4 regions of the Streptomyces sp. NPDC047515 genome follow, and region 4 is predicted to be linked to each of the others. Evidence: riboswitches for the same ligand, from Rfam matches in the RefSeq annotation. Region 4 holds a riboswitch; each other region holds the start of a gene.

Region 1 (4,579 bases), on a different contig from region 4:
TTGCCGCCCGCGCAGAAGCTCACCAGGTCGGGTGCGAGCTCCTTGGCGCGCGGCACCTGCTCCTCGACGATCTGGTCCAGGAGTCGTCCGCGTACGGCGAGATTGGCGTACCTGAAATTCCCGTGCGCGGAGCCTTCGGTGCCCGTTGCCGCATCGGGATCCGGGAGTTGGTCCGCGAGAAGTACCGCGAACCGGTCCGCCCAGCCGACGAAGGTCCCGTCCGGGCCGGGGTCGCCGACTCCCTCGGTGAAGCTGTCGCCAATCGCCGCGTACGACCCGATGACACCATGTCGGTTGATGACGCCACGTTGATTTTTTCTCGAATCGTCTGCCACAAACGCTTATCCTGCACCGCCGAATGTGACCTACGCGACCGTAATAAGGGGTTGACGGGTGGTGAGATAGACCACCCGGTCAGGTTTTGGTAAAGGGGGAATAAGCAGAAGGGCGGTGCGCCGCCGCGCACCGCCCCTTCTGTATGGCTCGGGTCATGCCATGTCGTTCATGTGCCCGGCAGTTCGACTCAGACGTAGATGCCGTGCGAAGCCAGGAAGGCGATCGGGTCGATGTCCGAACCGTACGCCGGGCCCGTGCGGACCTCGAAGTGCAGGTGCGGCCCGGTGGCGTTGCCGGTAGCGCCGGAGAGGCCGATCTGCTGACCGGTGCTCACGGACTGGCCCGCCGAGACGGAGATCGAGGACAGGTGGCCGTACTGCGAGTAGTGGCCGTCGGCGTGCTTGATGACGACCTGGTTGCCGTACGCGCCACCCCAGCCGGCGGTGACGACGGTGCCGGAGGTGATGGCCTTCACGCTGGTGCCGGTGAAGACGGGGAAGTCGATCCCGGTGTGGCTGCCGCTGGACCAGTTGGAGCCGGAGGCGCGGTAACCGGTGGTGTGGTTGCCGGGGACCGGGTGGACGTAGCCGGAGCTGCTGCTCTGGACCGCCGGGGCGGAGGTCTTGGACTCCGTGACCGTCGAGGCCTTGGCCGGGGCGGACTTCTCCACGACCGAGGGGGCCTTCGAGGGGAGGGCCGCGCCCGCGCCGGCGCCGGTGGACGCGGCGTCGGCCGAGGCCTTGCCGCCGAGCGTCAGCTTCATGCCCGGGAAGATCAGACCGGGGTTCTCGCCGACGACCTCGCGGTTGTCCTGGTACAGCTTCTGCCAGCCGCCCTCGATCTTGTGCTCGGCGGCGATCTTCGACAGGTAGTCGCCGGAGACGACGGAGTAGGTCGTGGTGGCGGCCTGCTTCTGCGCGACCGGCTGGGCCGGGGCGGCGTGCGCGGCGGCGGAGGCGGACTGCGTGACGGCGGCCGGGGCGGCCTGTTCCGCAGCGTGGGCACCGGTGGCGCCGAGCAGCGGCAGCGCGATGACGGCGCCACCGGCGCCTGCGGCGGCGACGCCACGGGCGATGACGCTGGACTTCGTACGACGGTGCTTACCCGATATGGGCATGGGGTGTTTCCTCTCCGGCGCCTACGAGGTGAGCTGTCGGGTTCGGGCTGGAGATGCCCGGCCGCACTGAGCGCGGCTTCACCCCGAGCCGGCCGGATTTCTCCGATCGGCGGCCTACCTGGTTCCCCCGCTCCTGCCACACGATGAGTGGGTGCGAATTCCGGGCGGCGGCAGGATTAGGCGGTCCGACCGGATTGACGGTGACCGTAAGCGAGTCGGGACGGCGAGAACAAGCCTCCGGCTCCTCATCGGAATCCGCGCCGGGAATTCGGCGCGGAATTCCGGTCACACTCCGTGGATTAAGGATCTTGAATTTCCGCGCCGCGCACGGAATGCCCGACCGCCCCGCCAGCACGCACCGTCACGGATATGATCCCGCTCACGAGAGGACGACCACCTACCCGACAAACAGTGCCCGTTAGGCCAGAATCGGCGCATTACGGACACGCCGTGTTCATCGCTCGCGCCGGAGCCTCACCACCCCCGCATCCAGATCCCCCTGAAGCCCGGTGTGCAGCCCCTGGTGCAGCAGCACCGAACCGTGGTGCACCGCCCCCGTGTCCAGGCAGGTGTACGTCGCCGCGGGGTCGAGCCCGCGCAGTCCGAGGGCCGGGGGCCGCTCCCCGTACCGCTGCGCCTCCAGCCACATCAGGACCACGGTCTCCTCCCCGTGGACGTACTGGACCGCGCTGAGTCCGCCGCGCGGGGCGCGCAGCCGGTACAGGGCGCCGTGCTGCACCACCGACCGGATCTCCTTGTAGAGGTCCACCCAGCCCCGCGCCTCGGCCAGTTCCCCCTCACTCCATTCGGCGAGGTCCCCGCCGACCCCGAGCACACCGGCCATCGCGCTCACGAAGCGGAAGCGCAGCGAGCTGACCCGGTTGTTGAGCTGGACGTTCGGGCTGTCGGTGACCCAGGCGGCCATCACCCGGGCCGGATGGATCTGACCGAAGCCCTCCTGGATGGCGAGACGGTCGAGCGGGTCGGTGTTGTCGGAGGTCCACACCTGATCCGTGCGGGACAGAATCCCCAGATCGATCCGGCCGCCGCCGCCCGAGCAGGACTCGAAGGCGACCGAGGGGTGCGCCGCCCGTAGCCGGTCGATCAGCTCGTACAGGGCGCGCACATGCTCGATCCAGAGCTTCTGCGGATACTCCTCGCCCGGCCAGCCCGCTTCGGTGAAAGAGCGGTTGAAGTCCCATTTCACATAGTCGACGGGCGCACCGGAGAGCAGCGTGTCCAATTGCCCATAGAGATGGTCCCGCACATCGGCGCGGGCCAGATTGAGCACCAGTTGATTACGGAACTCGGTGCGCGTCCGGCCGGGGAAGTGCTGCACCCAGTCCGGGTGTGCGCGATAAAGATCACTGTCGGCATTGACCATTTCCGGCTCGACCCAGATGCCGAACTGCATGCCGAGACCGTGCACTTCGTCGGCGAGCGGCTTCAGCCCGCCGGGGAAGCGGTCCGGATTCGGCGTCCAGTCCCCGAGCCCCGCCCGGTCGCTGGTGCGCTGCCCGAACCACGCGTCGTCCACGACGAACAGCTCGACCCCCATCGCCGCGGCCCGCTCGGCGAGGGCGCGCTGCTGCCCCTGCGAGATGTCGAAGCCGGTCGCCTCCCAGGAGTTGTAGAGCACCGGCCGCAGGTTCTGCGCGTCCGGGATCACATGGGCCAGCTGCCAGGCGTGCCAGGCCCGGCTCGCCCCGCCGAACCCCTCCGCGCTCCACAGTCCGGCGAAGGCCGGTGTGACGTAGGACTCACCCGGTCCGAGCAGCAGCAGCCCGGAGTCGTCATGGCCCGCGCCGCCGGTGATCTGCACGAGCCCGTCGGGGAGCCGCTGTACGGAGATCCGCCACGACCCGGACCAGCCGAGCGCGCAGCCGTACACCTCCCCGCTCTCCTCGGTCGCCGCACCGTCGGCATCCAGCGCGACCCACGGCAGGTACTGGTGGCCCGTATGGCCGCGCCTGCTGGAGATGACGCTTTCGCCGTACGTCAGCTCCGCCCGCGCGAGCCGGGACTCCGCCGCCCAGCGGCCGTGCAGGCGGCTCAGCCGCCAGCCGTCGCGGGCGGGCAGCGCCCAGGCGGCGGCGTCGGCGCGCAGCAGTTCCAGCGGCGGGCCGTCCGGTCCCGCATGGGTGACGGTGGCCCAGCGCTCGATCACATCGGAGTCGTTCCGCATCCGGTAGTGCAGGGTGAGGGCGAGCCGGTGCACGGAGTCGGTGAAGCCGATACGGAGTTCGTCCCCGTCCACCACGGCGTCGGTGAAGGCCCACTCCGTGCCGCGGACCTCGGGGGTGCGCACCGCGAGGGCCGGGCGGACGAACCGCGGGCCGCCCTCCACGGGATACTCCTCACGGCCGTCGAGCCGGGACTCGAATCCCCTGGCTGGCGGATCCGGCGCCGCAGCCAGGGCATCGGCCGCGGCGAGGGAGATCCGCGGCCCCCAGTGGAGATGGAGCAGTTCGTCCCGCTCGGTGACTCGCAATGCGTAGCTGCTGCTCGCCCCGGTGAGCAGCCAGGTCCGGCCCTTGCCGCCAGTCTCGATCATCGCTTCCCCACATTCCAACAGTTCCGCACATCATCGACCGTCGCCGGGTGGGCGGGCAACGGTCTCGCAAGGAATTCGCCGGACGGATTCGCCACCGGAGCGCGAGGGTTCACGAGGTATCGACAAGGAAAGACCGAGATGATTGCCTGAGGAATCAATGTCGTATCGTCGCGGAAGTGGCCTTGTCGGCGACTCGCGTCGACGCCAGACACCCCAGGAGTCCCTGTGACGCAACAGTTGCCGCAGATCCCGTCGACGGAACCCGAGCTGGCGGGCGTCCGCAACTTCCGCGACGTGGGCGGACTGCCCACCGAGGACGGCCGGCGGGTGCGGCACGGACGGCTCTTCCGCAGTGGTCACCTCGCGCACGCCACCATCGAGGACGCCGCGTTCCTCGGCGGTCTCGGACTGCACACGGTCTTCGACTTTCGCAACGCCGCCGACCACCGGCTCGACGGCCTGGACGTGGAACTGCCCGGCGTACGCAACGTGAGCATCCCGCTCTCCGACCCCGCCGACGGCGCGGAGTTCTGGCGGATGGTCCGCGACGGCGATCTCGACCAGCTGCGCTC
Region 2 (4,579 bases), on a different contig from region 4:
GCACCCTCGCGGAAGCGGCCCGTGACCGGGTGAAGTTCGAGGCCGACGGCAACGCGTACACCGAGCGGGCCATCGCCCAGGCCCAGGCCGACGCCAACAGCGTGCGCGCCGCCTCGCTGCGCGACGGCAACCAGGAGCTCATCGCGGCCAACCGCGTCGTGGAGAACCTGCCGGCGCTGGCCGACGCGGCGGCGCGCGGCATGTCGGGGGCCGACCTCACCGTTCTCAACGGCACCAGCGGTGTCAATGAGATGGCTGCGGGCGTGGTCGGCCAGGGGCTGGCGATCCTCCATTCGCTGCAGCGCGGCGCGAGCGCGATGAAGTCACCGGCGGTCGACGGGAAGGCCGCTCCCCGTATCACCGAGACGAATTGATCTCCGGGGCCGGATCGAAGGGGCGGCGGGACGCGGGAGATTCGCCGAGTGGTCATGAGCGCGCCGGACATGGCGTAGAGTTGTGTTCATCGACGCGGGGTGGAGCAGCTCGGTAGCTCGCTGGGCTCATAACCCAGAGGTCGCAGGTTCAAATCCTGTCCCCGCTACTGAAGATTCAGGCCCGGCACGCACACAGCGTGCCGGGCCTGAATCATTTCCCCGTAGCCGTCCGGGGCGCCGTTCGCGTCGCCGCCGGTTCCCGGTCAGCGGTTCTTGGTTCCCGGACCTCGGGCTTGCGAAGGGGCGGGGCGGACGGTGTGTGAGCTGGACCACGCGTACCCCCATTGGCCGATGAGGAGTCGCCGCGCGCCTTCGCTCAGGTGAGCCTGGGGTGGGGCGCGGTACCGTCCGCAGCCGTGCGCGTACCGGGCAGGAGACCACAGGTGTGGAAGCGGCTGAAGCGGCACGGCAGACATGCCGGGGGTGGCGTCCGCACTCGGCGGTTCGTCCGCGCGCTGCCCGCCCTGATGATCGTCGGTGGGCTGGTGTTCGACTTCCTCACCCCGCCGCCCTTCACCGCCATTCCGCTGTTCGTGGCCGCGCCGCTGATCGCCGCGCCGTTCTTCTCGCTGTCCGGCACCATCCTCACCGCCGTCGCCTCGCTCCTGGCCCTCGTCGCGCTGAGGCTGCACAGCAACACGTTGCCGCAGGTCGTGCCGTTGATCGAGCTGCTCACCCTGGCCACGGTGTCGGTCCTCGCGGTCGTCATCAACGGGGTCGTGCGGCGCGGCAGCGAGCAACTGGCCTCCGCGCGGGTCATCGCGGAGACCGCCATGCGGGCGGTGCTGCCGAAGCCGTCCGACCGGATCGGCGGGCTGCATGTGGCGGCGCGGTACGTGGCGGCGCAGGCGGACGAGTTCGTCGGCGGTGACCTGTTCGCCGTGGCGGACACCCCGCACGGGGTGCGGCTCGTGGTCGGGGACGTGCGGGGGAAGGGGCTCGACGCCGTGGAGTCGGTGGCGGTGATCATCGGCGCGTTCCGGGAGGCGGCCGAGCAGGAACGTTCGCTGGAGGGCGTGGCGCAGCGGCTGGAGCGGGCGCTGGCGCGCGAGGGAACGGGGCGGGGCGGGCTGGACGCCGTCGAGGGCTTCATCACCGCCGTACTGGCCGAGATCCCGTCCGGGCTGTCGCGGGTACGGATCGTCAACCGCGGCCACCCCGAGCCGATCCTGCTGCATCCGGACGGGGCGCTGGATGTGCTGGGACCGTCGGTGCCCGCGCTGCCGCTCGGGATGGATCTGGGGGTGTGGCCCGACCGGGCGGACGAATGGGATCTGCCGGCGGGGACGACGCTGCTCCTCTACACCGATGGCCTCTCCGAAGCGCGCAACGCCGACGGGGTCTTCTACGATCCGGCGGCGCGGCTGCGCGGGCGGATCTTTCCGGGCCCCGAGGAACTGCTGTCCGCCCTGACCGACGACGTACGGCGGCACACGGGCGGCGAGACGACCGACGACATGGCGCTGCTCGCGGTCGTACGTCCTGCGGAGGGGCAACCGCACCGGCGCAGGACCGTGAAGATCGTGGGTCTGGACACGATGTGACGGGTGGGGCGGGCGCGTGGTGCGGACCGGGCGGAGTCTCGGGCACGGCATGCCACCGTCCGTAACCGAAGGGCGCCGCTCCGCATAATATTTGACGCAACGTCAGACGTCGGGTAATGGCTGAGGGTCGATCAACTCATCCGATTCCACCCGGGTATGTCCCGTAAAGTCCAGGCCAAAGTCGTGAACGATCAGTGGGAACGGCTTGGAATCGGGCCCGGGTGTCTATTAACGTTCGATAACGCAGCGCGGTCGTCCCAGCCGTCGTCAGTGGCGGCACCGTGCGCGAGCGCCGAATTCCGCAAGGGAACCGGGGAACCACCTACATGGGGTGAATCGGACACCTGTGTCTCACGAGAGGCAGAGGCGCCCGTAGGAGACCTTCCTGCTCCGAACCCGTCAGCTAACCCGGTAGGCGAGAAGGAAGGAAAGGAGTGCGCCCCCGTGGCGTCCAACAAGCCTGCCCCCGAGGCCCCCGTGCGGTTCACCTCGGACTTCGGCCCCGGTGTCGACTCCGGCCCCGGTGTCGACTTCGGCTCCGGTTCCGGATCTGACTACGGCTACGGCCCCGGTCACGGCCCGGGTTTCGCCTCTGACGCCGGACTGGGCTCCGACACCGGCTACGGCCCCGGTTTCGCCTCCGATGCCGGTTACGGAACCGCCGGGACGGGAACGGCGTTCGGCACCGGCTACGGCACCGAGCCGGGCGGCGACTTCGCCGGTGGGTCCGGTGAGTTCGGTGGGTCCGGCGACTCGGCAGAGCTCCGCAGGGAATTCCGCGCCGACGGCGACGGCGAGCCCGAACGAAGCCGGGACGAGTGGAACCCCACCGAGGAGTCCGTCCGCCCCGTGCGCGGCAAGCACCGCGTCGCCAAGCAGCGCAACGGACTTGCCCGTAGCTCCACCGTGCTCGGGGTCGGCGTCATCGCGGCGGTCGGTGCGGGCGGCATGGCCACCGCACAGAGCAAGCCGGCGGTCTCCATCTCCCTTCCCGATTCCATCGCGGACAATCTGCCCGACGCCAAGTCCCTTCCCGGCGTGGGTTCCCTGTTCTCCGGCGAGTCCGAAGCCGACAAGGCCGAGACCGTCGCCGCGTCCGCGCCGCTCACCACCGCCGGCATCACCACCGCCGAGGCCCAGCAGGGCACGACGGACGCGGGCGAGGTGCTCCGCGCCCGTATCCTCCAGCAGGCCGAGCAGCAGCAGGACGCCGCCGACGCCGAGGCCAGGGCCGCCCAGGAGAAGGAGGCCGCGCAGAAGGCCGCCGCCGAAGCCAAGAAGCAGCAGGACGCGGCCGAGGCCAAGGTCGCCGCCGAGAAGAAGAAGGCGGAGGAAGAGGCCAAGAAGAAGGCGGAGGCCCTTCGGCTCGCCAAGCTCGCCGCCGGCTACGCCATCCCGACCACCTCGTACACGATCACCTCGACCTTCGGCGAGGCCGGCTCGATGTGGTCCTCCGGCTACCACACCGGCCTCGACTTCGCGGCGCCGACGGGTACCCCGATCAAGGCCATACACGGCGGCACCATCAAGTCGGCCGGCTGGTCCGGTTCGTACGGCTACCGCACGGTGCTGGAGCTCGAAGACGGTACGGAGCTCTGGTTCTGCCACCAGTCCTCGATCGGTGTCAGCGTCGGCCAGGAGGTCACCACCGGCGAGACCATCGGCCGGGTCGGTGCGACCGGCAACGTGACGGGCCCGCACCTCCACCTGGAGGTCCACACCCCGGCCGGTATGGGTATCGACCCGATGGCCTGGCTGCACGACAAGGGCCTCAACCCCTGATCGACCGGCCGCCTCGCGGCCCGCGTGATCCGAGCCGGTTCGCCGGCCACTGAAACCCGGCAGCCCTGACGCTCTCCCCCCGACGCCAGGGCTGCCGGTCTGTCGGCACAGTCGCTCCGGCCGGAGGGGTGGGCCGGGCGGATCGGTGGCCGATGGGGTGGTGGGCCGGGTGGAATGGCGGCTGGTGGGCCGGACGGGCATGGGCCGGCCGGAGCGACGGGCCGGGCGGATCGGTGGGCCGGTGGAATCGACGGGCCTGCCTGAATGGCGGGCTGCCGGAATAGCGGAACCGCTGGTGTCCGTTGATCCACATATGACTTCTCTTCGTAAGCTGGGCCCTTCCGACCTCCAGGTCTTCCCGCTCGCCCTCGGCGGCAACGTCTTCGGCTGGACGGCCGACGAGGCGCAGTCGTTCGCCGTGCTGGACGCCTACGCCGCGGCGGGCGGCAACTTCATCGACACCGCCGACGCCTACTCGGCCTGGATCCCGGGCAATGAGGGCGGCGAGTCGGAGACCGTCATCGGGAAGTGGCTCGCGACACGTGCCAACCGGTCCGAGATCGTCGTCGCGACGAAGGTCGGCGCCCACCCCTCGTACAAGGGGCTCGCCGCCGCGAACATCAAGGCCGCGGCGGAGGCGTCGCTGCGTCGGCTCGGCACCGACCACATCGACCTCTACTACACCCACTTCGACGACGAGACCGTCCCGGTCGAGGAGATCATCACCGCCCTCGACCAGCTGGTGAAGGAGGGCAAGGTCCGGGAGATCGCCGCCTCCAACATCAGCCCCGAGCGGCTCCAGGCGTCCCTGGACTTCTC
Region 3 (4,579 bases), on a different contig from region 4:
TCCTCCCCCTCGCCCCGCCTGGCCCGCTCCTGACCGAGCCTGACCAGACCGCGCAGCACCTTGAGATGCGCCTCGGTGCGGCGCTGCGCGGCGCGCGCGGCACCCAGCGGCTCCAGCAGCGCCCGGACCTCCAGGAGGTCGGCGGCCTCCTGCTCGGTGGGCTCGGCGACACAGGCGCCCGCGTGCCGGCGGGTGACCACGAACCCCTCGGACTCCAGGGTGCGCAGCGCTTCCCGCACCGGGACACGGGAGACCCCGTAGCGGCGCGCCAGCAACTCCTCGGTGAGCCGGCTGCCGCGTTCGAAGACACCGGAGACGATGTCGTCACGGATTGCCGTGCATACCGAATGCGCCGGAATACGCATGTCCGAACCTCCGCCTTAATCCCCGCGAAACGCGGCCGACCGACGTCTGTTCTGCGACTCTATTGCAATGCGGCGTCATTTCCGATGCCGGGTGGAAATTCATGAATATCTTTTGGTCGCGGGGCGGCCGGCCGTCGGCACCACGGGCGGTGCGGCGGTCGATTCGGCGGTCGGGCGCGGGGGGGCGCGTCCGACCGCCGGGCGCGACGAAGGCCCCGGCGTGACGCCGGGGCCTTCGAAGGGGCGCTGAGGACGGTCGCCGGTCAGACGTTGACGCCGTGAGCGCGCAGGTACGCGACGGGGTCCATGTCGGAGCCGTACGAGGGCGTGGTCCTGGCCTCGAAGTGGAGGTGCGGTCCGGTGGAGTTGCCGGTCGAGCCGGAGAGGCCGATCCGCTGACCGGCACCGACGCTCTGGCCGACGGAGACGCCGATCGAGGAGAGGTGGCCGTACTGCGTGTACGTACCGTCCGTCATCCGGAGCACGATGTTGTTGCCGTACGCGCCGCCCCAGCCGGCCTCGACGACCGTTCCCGCGCCGACGGCGACGACGGAGCTGCCGGACGCGGCGTGGAAGTCGATGCCCGAGTGTCTGCCGGAGGACCAGAGCGAGCCGCTGGACTTGTAGCCGGTGGTGACGTACGAGCCGGCGACCGGGAGCTGGTAGGAGCCCAGACGGGTGCGCTCGGCGGACCGGGCGGCGCGCACCTTCTCGGCACGCGCCTCTGCCTCACGCTCCGCCTCGGCCTTCGCCTCTGCGGCCTTCTTCTTGGCCTCGGCCCTGCGCTGGGCCTCCGCCTTCGCCCTGGCCGCGACATCGGCCTGACGCTTCTGCTCGTCGGCCTGGGCGGCGACCTGGTCGGCCAGTGCACCCTCGATCGCGATGATCTGGTTCAGACCGGTCTCGCTGACGGAGGGAGTCCCCGCGTCCGCAGCGAGGGCCGGGGCGGCCATGCCGCCGATGACTCCGGTGGTCGCCAGAGCCGCGGTGCCGGCGATCTTCGCGCTCCTGCGGGTCAGTCGGCTCGGGGCACGATGCTTCCCGGTGGCACGGGTGAAAGCCATGGAGTGGCGGATCCTTTCCTTCCTTCTCGCCTACCGGGTTAGCTGACGGGTTCGGAACAGGAAGGTCTCCTACGGACGCCCCGGCCTCACCGAGGTACAGGCATCCGATTCACCCCAGGGACTGCGTGGGTCCCCGGCTCCCCAGGCTCGCGCCTGATGGGGACTCGGCGATGACTGCCCGGTACGTCACGGTTGCGGCATACGAGTGGCGGACAGCCCAGCCGACGCTAAGCGGCGTCACTTTCATTCACCAAACGGACAGGCCGTTTTGTAGCGCATCCCACAGGGCAGACAGGCAACCTCCCCGCCAGAACGAACAAAAGGGAGACCCTGGCGACACGTGACGCACAGAAGCCTCCCTTTTGTCCCGGTATGCACACCGATGGCGAATCGGTGGACCTACTGGTGCGACCGGCACTCAGCCGGTGCGACCTGCTCCGCCGTGCCGACCCGTGCGACCGGGAGCTCCGCCGGTGTCCGATCGAACGTGACAGTCGACCGGTGATCTGTCACACGCGACCGGGCGGCCGGCCGGTCGCACCCGCACCGGGTCGGCCGTCCGGCATCCGCAACGGGGTACGACGACGGTCAGCCGGCGACCACCGACACCTCTCCGATGCCCAGTGCGCGGACCGGCTCCTCGATCCGCGCGGCGTCACCGACGAGGACCGTGACGAGCCGGTCTCCCGGGAAGGCGTTGACCACCGCCGCAGTCGCCTCGACCGTGCCGGTCTCCGCGAGCCGGGCGTACAGCTGTGCCTGGTAGTCGTCCGGGAGGTGCTGCTCGACCTGATCTGCCAGAGTGCCCGCGACGGAGGCCGCCGTCTCGAACTTCAGCGGTGCGACGCCCACGAGATTCTGCACGGCCGTCTCGAGCTCTTCATCGGTCAGCCCCTCGGCCGCCAGGGTCCGCAGGACCGTCCACAGGTCCTCCAGCGCCGGCCCGGTGGACTCCGTGTCCACCGATCCGCTGATGGCGAGCATCGCGGCGCCGGTCGCGCCCGAGGCGGAGTCCGGGGCCGACGACCGCAGCACCTGGGCAAAGGCCCGCACGCCGTAGGTGTAGCCCTTCTCCTCGCGCAGCACACGGTCCAGCCGGGAGGTGAGCGTGCCGCCCAGGCAGTACGTGCCCAGCACCTGGGCCGGCCACACGCTGTCGTGCCGGTCGGCGCCGATCCGGCCGATCAGCAGCTGCGTCTGCACCGCGCCGGGACGGTCGACGATCACCACTCGGCCGGTGTCGTCGGCGGTGATCGGCGGGACCGGACGGGGCTCGGCGGCGTCGCCCGACCAGTCGCCGAGGGTGTCGGCGAGCAGGGCGTCGAGGTCGATGCCGGTGAGGTCGCCGACGACCACGGCGGTCGCCGCGGACGGCCTGACATGGGCGTCGAAGAAGGCACGCACGGCCGCCGAGTCGATCCGCTCCACCGTCTCCTCGGTGCCCTGGCGCGGGCGCGACATCCGCGCCGTGGCCGGGAAGAGCTCTTTGGAGAGCTGCTTCGCGGCTCGCCGGGCCGGATTGGCCTGCTCGTGCGGGATCTCGTCGAGCCGGTTGCGCACCAGCCGTTCGATCTCGCTGTCGGCGAAGGCGGGCGACCGCAGCGCCTCGGCGACCAGCGCGAGCGCCTTGGCCAGCCGGGAGGCCGGGACCTCCAGGGAGACCCGGACTCCGGGGTGGTCCGCGTGCGCGTCGAGGGTGGCGCCGCAGCGCTCCAGTTCGGCGGCGAACTCCTCGGCGGTGTGCTTGTCGGTGCCCTCGGACAGTCCCCGCGACATGATCGTGGCCACGCCGTCGAGGCCCTCGGGCTCCGCGTCCAGAGGGGCGTCGAGGAAGATCTCGACCGCCACGACCTGCTGGCCGGGGCGGTGGCAGCGCAGCACCATGAGGCCGTTGGGCAGGGCGCCGCGCTCCGGCGCGGGGAAGGCCCAGGGCCGTGCGACGCCGGGCGTCGGCTGCGGGTGGTACTGCATCGAAACTCCAGTCGCGGCAGCGTCGGTCACTTGTCCGCCCCTTCGTGCGCGTCGGTGTCGTCGGCGTCGGTCTCATCAGTGTCCGCCGCGTCCGCGGGCTCGGCCGATTCGACCGGCTCGTAGACCAGCACCGCCCGGTTGTCAGGGCGCAGCTGGGCCTTGGCGACGGCCTGGACCTCTTCCGCGGTGACGTCGAGCACCCGCTGTACCGCGGTCAGGGCGAGCTGCGGGTCACCGAACAGCACGGCGAACCGGCAGAGTTCGTCGGCGCGGCCCGCGACCGTACCGAGCCGGTCCAGCCACTCCCGCTCCAACTGGGCCTGTGCGCGCTCCATTTCCTCGGGCGTGGGGCCCTCGGCCGCGAACCGGGCCAGCTCCTCGTCGACCGCGGCCTCGATCTGCGGCACCTCGACACCGCCGGACGTCTTGACGTCCAACCAGCCGAGCGAGGGGGCGCCGGCCAGTCGCAGCAGCCCGAATCCGGCCGCCACGGCCGTACGGTCACGGCGCACCAGACGGTTGTGCAGCCGCGACGACTCGCCGCCGCCGAGCACGGTCAGCGCGAGATCCGCCGCGTCGCACTCACGGGTGCCGTCGTGCGGCAGCCGGTAGGCGGCCATCAGCGCGCGCGCCGGGACCTCCTCGTGCACCTCTTCGCGCAGCTGCTCGCCGATGGTCTCGGGGAGCGTACCGTCGCGCGGCGGCTGCTTGCCGTCGTGGGACGGGATGGAGCCGAAGTACTTCTCGATCCAGGCCAGCGTCTGCTCAGGATCGATGTCGCCGACGACCGAGAGCACCGCGTTGTTGGGCGCGTAGTACGTCCGGAAGAAGGCGCGCGCGTCCTCAAGGGTCGCCGCGTCCAGGTCGGCCATCGAGCCGATCGGCGTGTGGTGGTACGGGTGGCCCTCGGGATAGGCCAGGGCCGTCAGCTTCTCGAACGCCGTGCCGTAGGGAACGTTGTCGTAGCGCTGGCGCCGCTCGTTCTTGACGACGTCCCGCTGATTCTCCATGGACTCCTCGTCGAGCGCGGCGAGCAGCGAGCCCATGCGGTCGGCTTCCAGCCAGAGGGCCAGCTCCAGCTGGTGCATGGGCATCGTCTCGAAGTAGTTGGTGCGCTCGAAGCTGGTGGTCCCGTTGAGCGAACCGCCGGCCCCCTGCACCAGCTCGAAGTGCCCGTTC
Region 4 (4,579 bases):
ACAGGGTGGCGAGGAGCCGCTGCGCGTCGGCCAGCTTGGTCCTGACCGTCGCCTTGTGCTTCTTCAGCTCGGCCTGACGCGACGCCAGGGCGGCCAGCTTTCCCCCGGCCTGGGAACGGAGCTGGGCGATCCTGGCGACCTGCCGCTCCACCGTGTCGACCTCGGCGGCCTGGCGGTCGCCGATCCGGTCCACGTACGACGCGCGCTCCAGGTACTGGTCGGGGTCGGAGGAGAGCGCCAGCTGCAGGGCGGGGTCGAGGCCGCCCGTGCGGTACTGCGCGGCGGCGAGCGAACCCAGCGCGTCGCGCGAGGCGTTGAGGCGCTCGGTCCGGCGGGCGGCCTCGTCGCGCAGGGTGTCGACGGCGTCGGCGGCGGCAGCGGCCTTCTCCTTCGCGCCGTTGTACTGCTCCGTGGCGACCTCCGCGTCGTGGTAGAGCCGGTCCACCTCCGACCTGACCTGGGCGGGGGTGCGCTGGGGATCGGCGTGCGCGGAGCCCGGCAGAGCAGCAGCGGTGGCGGCCCCGGCGAAGGCGAGGGTGGCCGCGGTGCGGGCAGCAGAGCCGGTGTACGGGCGCTGCTTGGGTTTCCGATGCGCTGCCACGGGGGCGTGCGTCCTTCCTGGCGACTGCCCGACGGGGACTACCGGCGGGCTCGCCCGGGATCCGGTGGCGGGTCACCCACGGCTGGGCGGCCCGTCGCCGGATCCCCGGCGGGGTGACCGGCGTGCCGTCCGGGGGCGGAGCGACGGTGAAGACGGTCACCTGGTCAGGGACGCTAAACCCGGGGGATGGGGAAGAGTCGTAATGACGCTTATTGCCTGAATTTGGCGCGGCGCTGTCTCTGCTTGATCGGAAAAATGACAACAGAGTCAGGCAATTGGTGCAGACACGAGTGAAGTGCCAGGAAGCCGCACCTGCCTGCGGAGTGGTGATATAGGCGGGGCTAGGCTGCGGCCTCATGGACGTACTCATTCATGTCTTCGTCGCGCTGCACATCATCGGTATCGCCTCGCTGCTGGGCGGCTTCCTGACCCAGATGAAGGCGATGGGCGCGGGCGCGGCCCGGTTCGTCCCGGCGATGCTGCACGGCGCACTGACGATGCTGGTCACCGGGGTCGCGCTGGTCGGGCTCAACGAGGCCGACGACCACCATGTGAACAACATAAAGATCGGGGTCAAGCTGCTGCTCCTGGTCTTCATCCTCGCGCTCGTCTACGTCAAGCGGGACGAGGAGAAGGTCGACAAGGGCGCCTTCGCGGCGGTGGGCGGGCTGACCCTCGCCAACATCTTCATCGCCACGCTCTGGACCTGAGGGCCCGAAGGCCTGAGGGCCGCGGCCTGGTGTCCGGCGGTCGGGGCTGAGCCGGGCCGAGGCGATGTCCGGCCCGGCCGGCACGTGGGGCAGCCCACGCGCCGGCCGCTGGGGAGCGGGCCGTTACGCCGGCCGCACGCTGCCGTAGATCGGCATGTAGTAGATCGACTCCTCGCGCACATTCGCCCCCGGCTTCGGCGCGTGGATCATCATTCCGTCGCCCTGGTACATGCCGACGTGGCTGATGTCGTCGTAGAAGAAGACGAGGTCACCCGGGCGCAGATCCGCCGTGGCGACCTTGGTGCCTGTCTTCACCTGGTCCCAGGTGGTGCGCGGGATGTCGACGCCCGCGGCCTTCCACGCGGCCTGGGTGAGTCCGGAGCAGTCGTACGAGGACGGGCCCGTCGCGCCCCAGACGTACGGCTTGCCCAGCTGGGCCCTGGCGAAGGCGAGGACCTTCTCCGCCTTGGTGGTGGCGCTGCTGTCCGAGCCGGTCCCGGTGCCCGTCCCCGTACCACCGCCGGACCCCGCCGCCTTCGCGGCCTCCTCGGCCTTGCGGCCCGCCGCCGCCTTGGCGGCGGCCTGCTGCCGCGCGAGTTCCTCGGCCTTGCGCTCGGCCTCCGCCTCCTTCTTCCGCTCCAGCGCCGCCAGTCGCTCCTTCTCCTCGGCGGTCAGCTTCGACAGCGTCGCGCGCGCCTCGCCCAGCTTCCGCTGGACGTTCTGCTTGCTGGTGCGCAGCGTGGTCTGTGTCGTGGTCAGTGTCTCCAGGCTCTGCACCGCCTCGGCGCGCTTCTTCGAGGCCTTGACCTGCTGTGCGCGGAAGTCCGTGACCGCCTTCTGCTGCTGAGCCGTCATGCGGTTCATCAGCTGGCTCTGGTCGAAGTACGACTGCGGGTCGTCGGCCAGGAAGAAGGTGGCGTTGGGGGTGAGCGAGCCGGTGCGGTACTGCGCGGCCGCGTAGGCGCCGAGCGTCCTGCGGGCGTCGTTGAGTTTGTCGGCGCGCTTCGCCACGTCCTCCAGGAGGGCGTCGACCTCGGCGCGCTGGGAGGCGGCGTCCTCCTTCGCCTGGTTGTACCGCTGGGTCGCGGTGCCCGCCTGCCGGTAGAGGTCGTCGACCTTCTTCTGGACGTCCTCGATGCTGGGCTTCGGCGCGGGGGCCGCCGTGGCGCTCTGCGTGGAGAGCAGGGTCACGGACGCCAGCGCCGCCGTCGTGAGACCGACGGCCGGTGTGGTGGTGCGCACCCGGGTACGCGGTTTGCGATGCGATGCCAAGACGGCATCTCCTTCCGTGGACCGCCTACCGGGTTAGCTGTCGGGTTCGGGCGGAACGGAAGGCTGCCCTACGGTCCGAGTGGGGGATATGGGCCGATTCACCCCGGTTGTGCATGTGGGTCCCCGGTTCCGAACGCCCGCGTGGACAGCCCGGATTCGGCGAGGGCGCCCGCTCGGCGTGGTTCGCCTCAGGGGGTACGGGCCGCCCGGTCGAGCACGCTAGCCAATCCATGGTGCTGCTGTGAAGGTCGATGTTCGATATGCCCGATACATTTTCGTGACCTTCGTGGGGTGGGGGCGACGGGGCCGGCGGAGGCCCGGAAATCCCTACGGAATGTGGGTGTCCGCTTTCTTTGTGTACCTGGCTGCCGGGTGCGGTTCGCCATGCGGCAGCCGTGTGTCGGTGCGGCGGCCTGAGGGCTGTCCCGTAATCCCTGGCGGAACAGCGCGGGGCGTCGGATGCGGTGCATCGCAAGGCGGAGGAACATCCGCATACTGGACGTATACGGACGTTCCGACAGCGCAGCGAGGTGCCGTAGCTGTGGTCGTGCGCCCGCCCGGGATTACGGGACAGCCCTTAGACTCGACAAGCGATGAGCAGCCTCTTTGACGACAGCTTCCTGGCCGGCCTCCAGCACTCGGAGGAAGAGCCCCCGCCGCCTCCCGAGGACTCCGCACCCGAAGCGGTGCCGGAGGGCCTCTTCGCGGGCGTCTTCGACGGGCCCCCGCCGCCCCGGGACGCGTACTACCGTGACGGTGCGCACCGCCCCGTCATCGACTCCGCGGCGCTCCTCGACGGGCTGAACACCGAACAGCGCGCCGCGGTGGTCCACGCCGGCTCCCCGCTGCTCATCGTGGCCGGGGCGGGCTCCGGCAAGACCCGGGTGCTGACCCACCGGATCGCCCACCTCCTCGCCGAGCGCGGGGTGCACCCCGGCCAGATCCTGGCGATCACCTTCACCAACAAGGCCGCGGGCGAGATGAAGGAGCGCGTCGAGCAGCTCGTCGGACCGCGCGCCAACGCCATGTGGGTCATGACCTTCCACAGCGCGTGCGTACGCATCCTGCGCCGCGAGTCGAAGAAGCTCGGCTTCACCTCGTCGTTCTCGATCTACGACGCCGCCGACTCCAAGCGGCTGATGGCCCTGGTCTGCCGTGATCTCGACCTCGACCCCAAGCGCTTCCCGCCGAAGTCGTTCACGGCCAAGGTCTCCAACCTGAAGAACGAACTGATCGACGAGGAGACCTTCGCCGGCCAGGCCGCGGACGGTTTCGAGAAGACCCTCGCCCAGGCCTACGCGATGTACCAGTCCCGGCTGCGCGAGGCCAACGCGCTGGACTTCGACGACATCATCATGACGACGGTCCACCTGCTGCAGGCGTTCCCCGACGTCGCCGAGCACTACCGCCGCCGCTTCCGGCACGTCCTGGTCGACGAGTACCAGGACACCAACCACGCCCAGTACACCCTCGTACGCGAACTGGTCGGCCCGGCCGGCGAGGGCGACGCCCCCGCCGAGCTGTGCGTCGTCGGTGACGCGGACCAGTCGATCTACGCGTTCCGCGGCGCGACCATCCGCAACATCCTCCAGTTCGAGGAGGACTACCCGAACGCGACGACGATCCTGCTGGAGCAGAACTACCGCTCCACGCAGACGATCCTGTCCGCCGCCAACGCGGTCATCGAGCGCAACGAGAGCCGCCGCCCCAAGAACCTCTGGACGAACGCCGGCACGGGCGCCCGGATCACCGGCTACGTCGCCGACACCGAGCACGACGAGGCCCAGTTCGTCGCCGACGAGATCGACCGGCTGACCGACGCGGGCGACGCCAGGGCCGGTGACGTTGCGATCTTCTACCGTACGAACGCACAGTCCCGCGTCTTCGAAGAGATCTTCATCCGCGTCGGCCTGCCCTACAAGGTCGTCGGCGGCGTGCGCTTCTACGAGCGCAAGGAGGTCCGGGACGTCCTGGCCTACCTCCGGGTCCTCGCCAA

What was found. Region 4 has a riboswitch for cyclic di-AMP ahead of ABZ826_RS03870 (C40 family peptidase). Riboswitches for the same ligand answer to the same signal wherever they lie in the genome.
Positions count from the first base shown of each region.
Region 1: linked by a shared signal. The riboswitch ahead of ABZ826_RS21550 (LysM peptidoglycan-binding domain-containing M23 family metallopeptidase) and the one ahead of ABZ826_RS03870 (C40 family peptidase) in region 4 are both predicted to bind cyclic di-AMP.
Region 2: linked by a shared signal. The riboswitch ahead of ABZ826_RS24845 (M23 family metallopeptidase) and the one ahead of ABZ826_RS03870 (C40 family peptidase) in region 4 are both predicted to bind cyclic di-AMP.
Region 3: linked by a shared signal. The riboswitch ahead of ABZ826_RS17370 (M23 family metallopeptidase) and the one ahead of ABZ826_RS03870 (C40 family peptidase) in region 4 are both predicted to bind cyclic di-AMP.

Region 1 is NZ_JBEYTM010000026.1:4,854-9,432, reverse strand. It holds gene ABZ826_RS21555 (SGNH/GDSL hydrolase family protein) at 1-335, opposite strand, end outside; gene ABZ826_RS21550 (LysM peptidoglycan-binding domain-containing M23 family metallopeptidase) at 524-1,453, opposite strand; cyclic di-AMP (ydaO/yuaA leader) riboswitch at 1,457-1,617, opposite strand; gene ABZ826_RS21545 (alpha-galactosidase) at 1,908-4,007, opposite strand; gene ABZ826_RS21540 (tyrosine-protein phosphatase) at 4,233-4,579, shown strand, end outside.
Region 2 is NZ_JBEYTM010000033.1:20,900-25,478, reverse strand. It holds gene ABZ826_RS24860 (SPFH domain-containing protein) at 1-374, shown strand, start outside; tRNA gene ABZ826_RS24855 (tRNA-Met) at 468-541, shown strand; gene ABZ826_RS24850 (PP2C family protein-serine/threonine phosphatase) at 818-1,978, shown strand; cyclic di-AMP (ydaO/yuaA leader) riboswitch at 2,259-2,411, shown strand; gene ABZ826_RS24845 (M23 family metallopeptidase) at 2,423-3,760, shown strand; gene ABZ826_RS24840 (aldo/keto reductase) at 4,074-4,579, shown strand, end outside.
Region 3 is NZ_JBEYTM010000018.1:45,145-49,723, reverse strand. It holds gene ABZ826_RS17375 (GntR family transcriptional regulator) at 1-365, opposite strand, end outside; gene ABZ826_RS17370 (M23 family metallopeptidase) at 629-1,429, opposite strand; cyclic di-AMP (ydaO/yuaA leader) riboswitch at 1,442-1,609, opposite strand; gene ABZ826_RS17365 (pitrilysin family protein) at 2,018-3,400, opposite strand; gene ABZ826_RS17360 (pitrilysin family protein) at 3,427-4,579, opposite strand, start outside.
Region 4 is NZ_JBEYTM010000003.1:207,378-211,956, forward strand. It holds gene ABZ826_RS03860 (C40 family peptidase) at 1-601, opposite strand, end outside; gene ABZ826_RS03865 (hypothetical protein) at 958-1,311, shown strand; gene ABZ826_RS03870 (C40 family peptidase) at 1,435-2,583, opposite strand; cyclic di-AMP (ydaO/yuaA leader) riboswitch at 2,590-2,755, opposite strand; gene pcrA (DNA helicase PcrA) at 3,177-4,579, shown strand, end outside.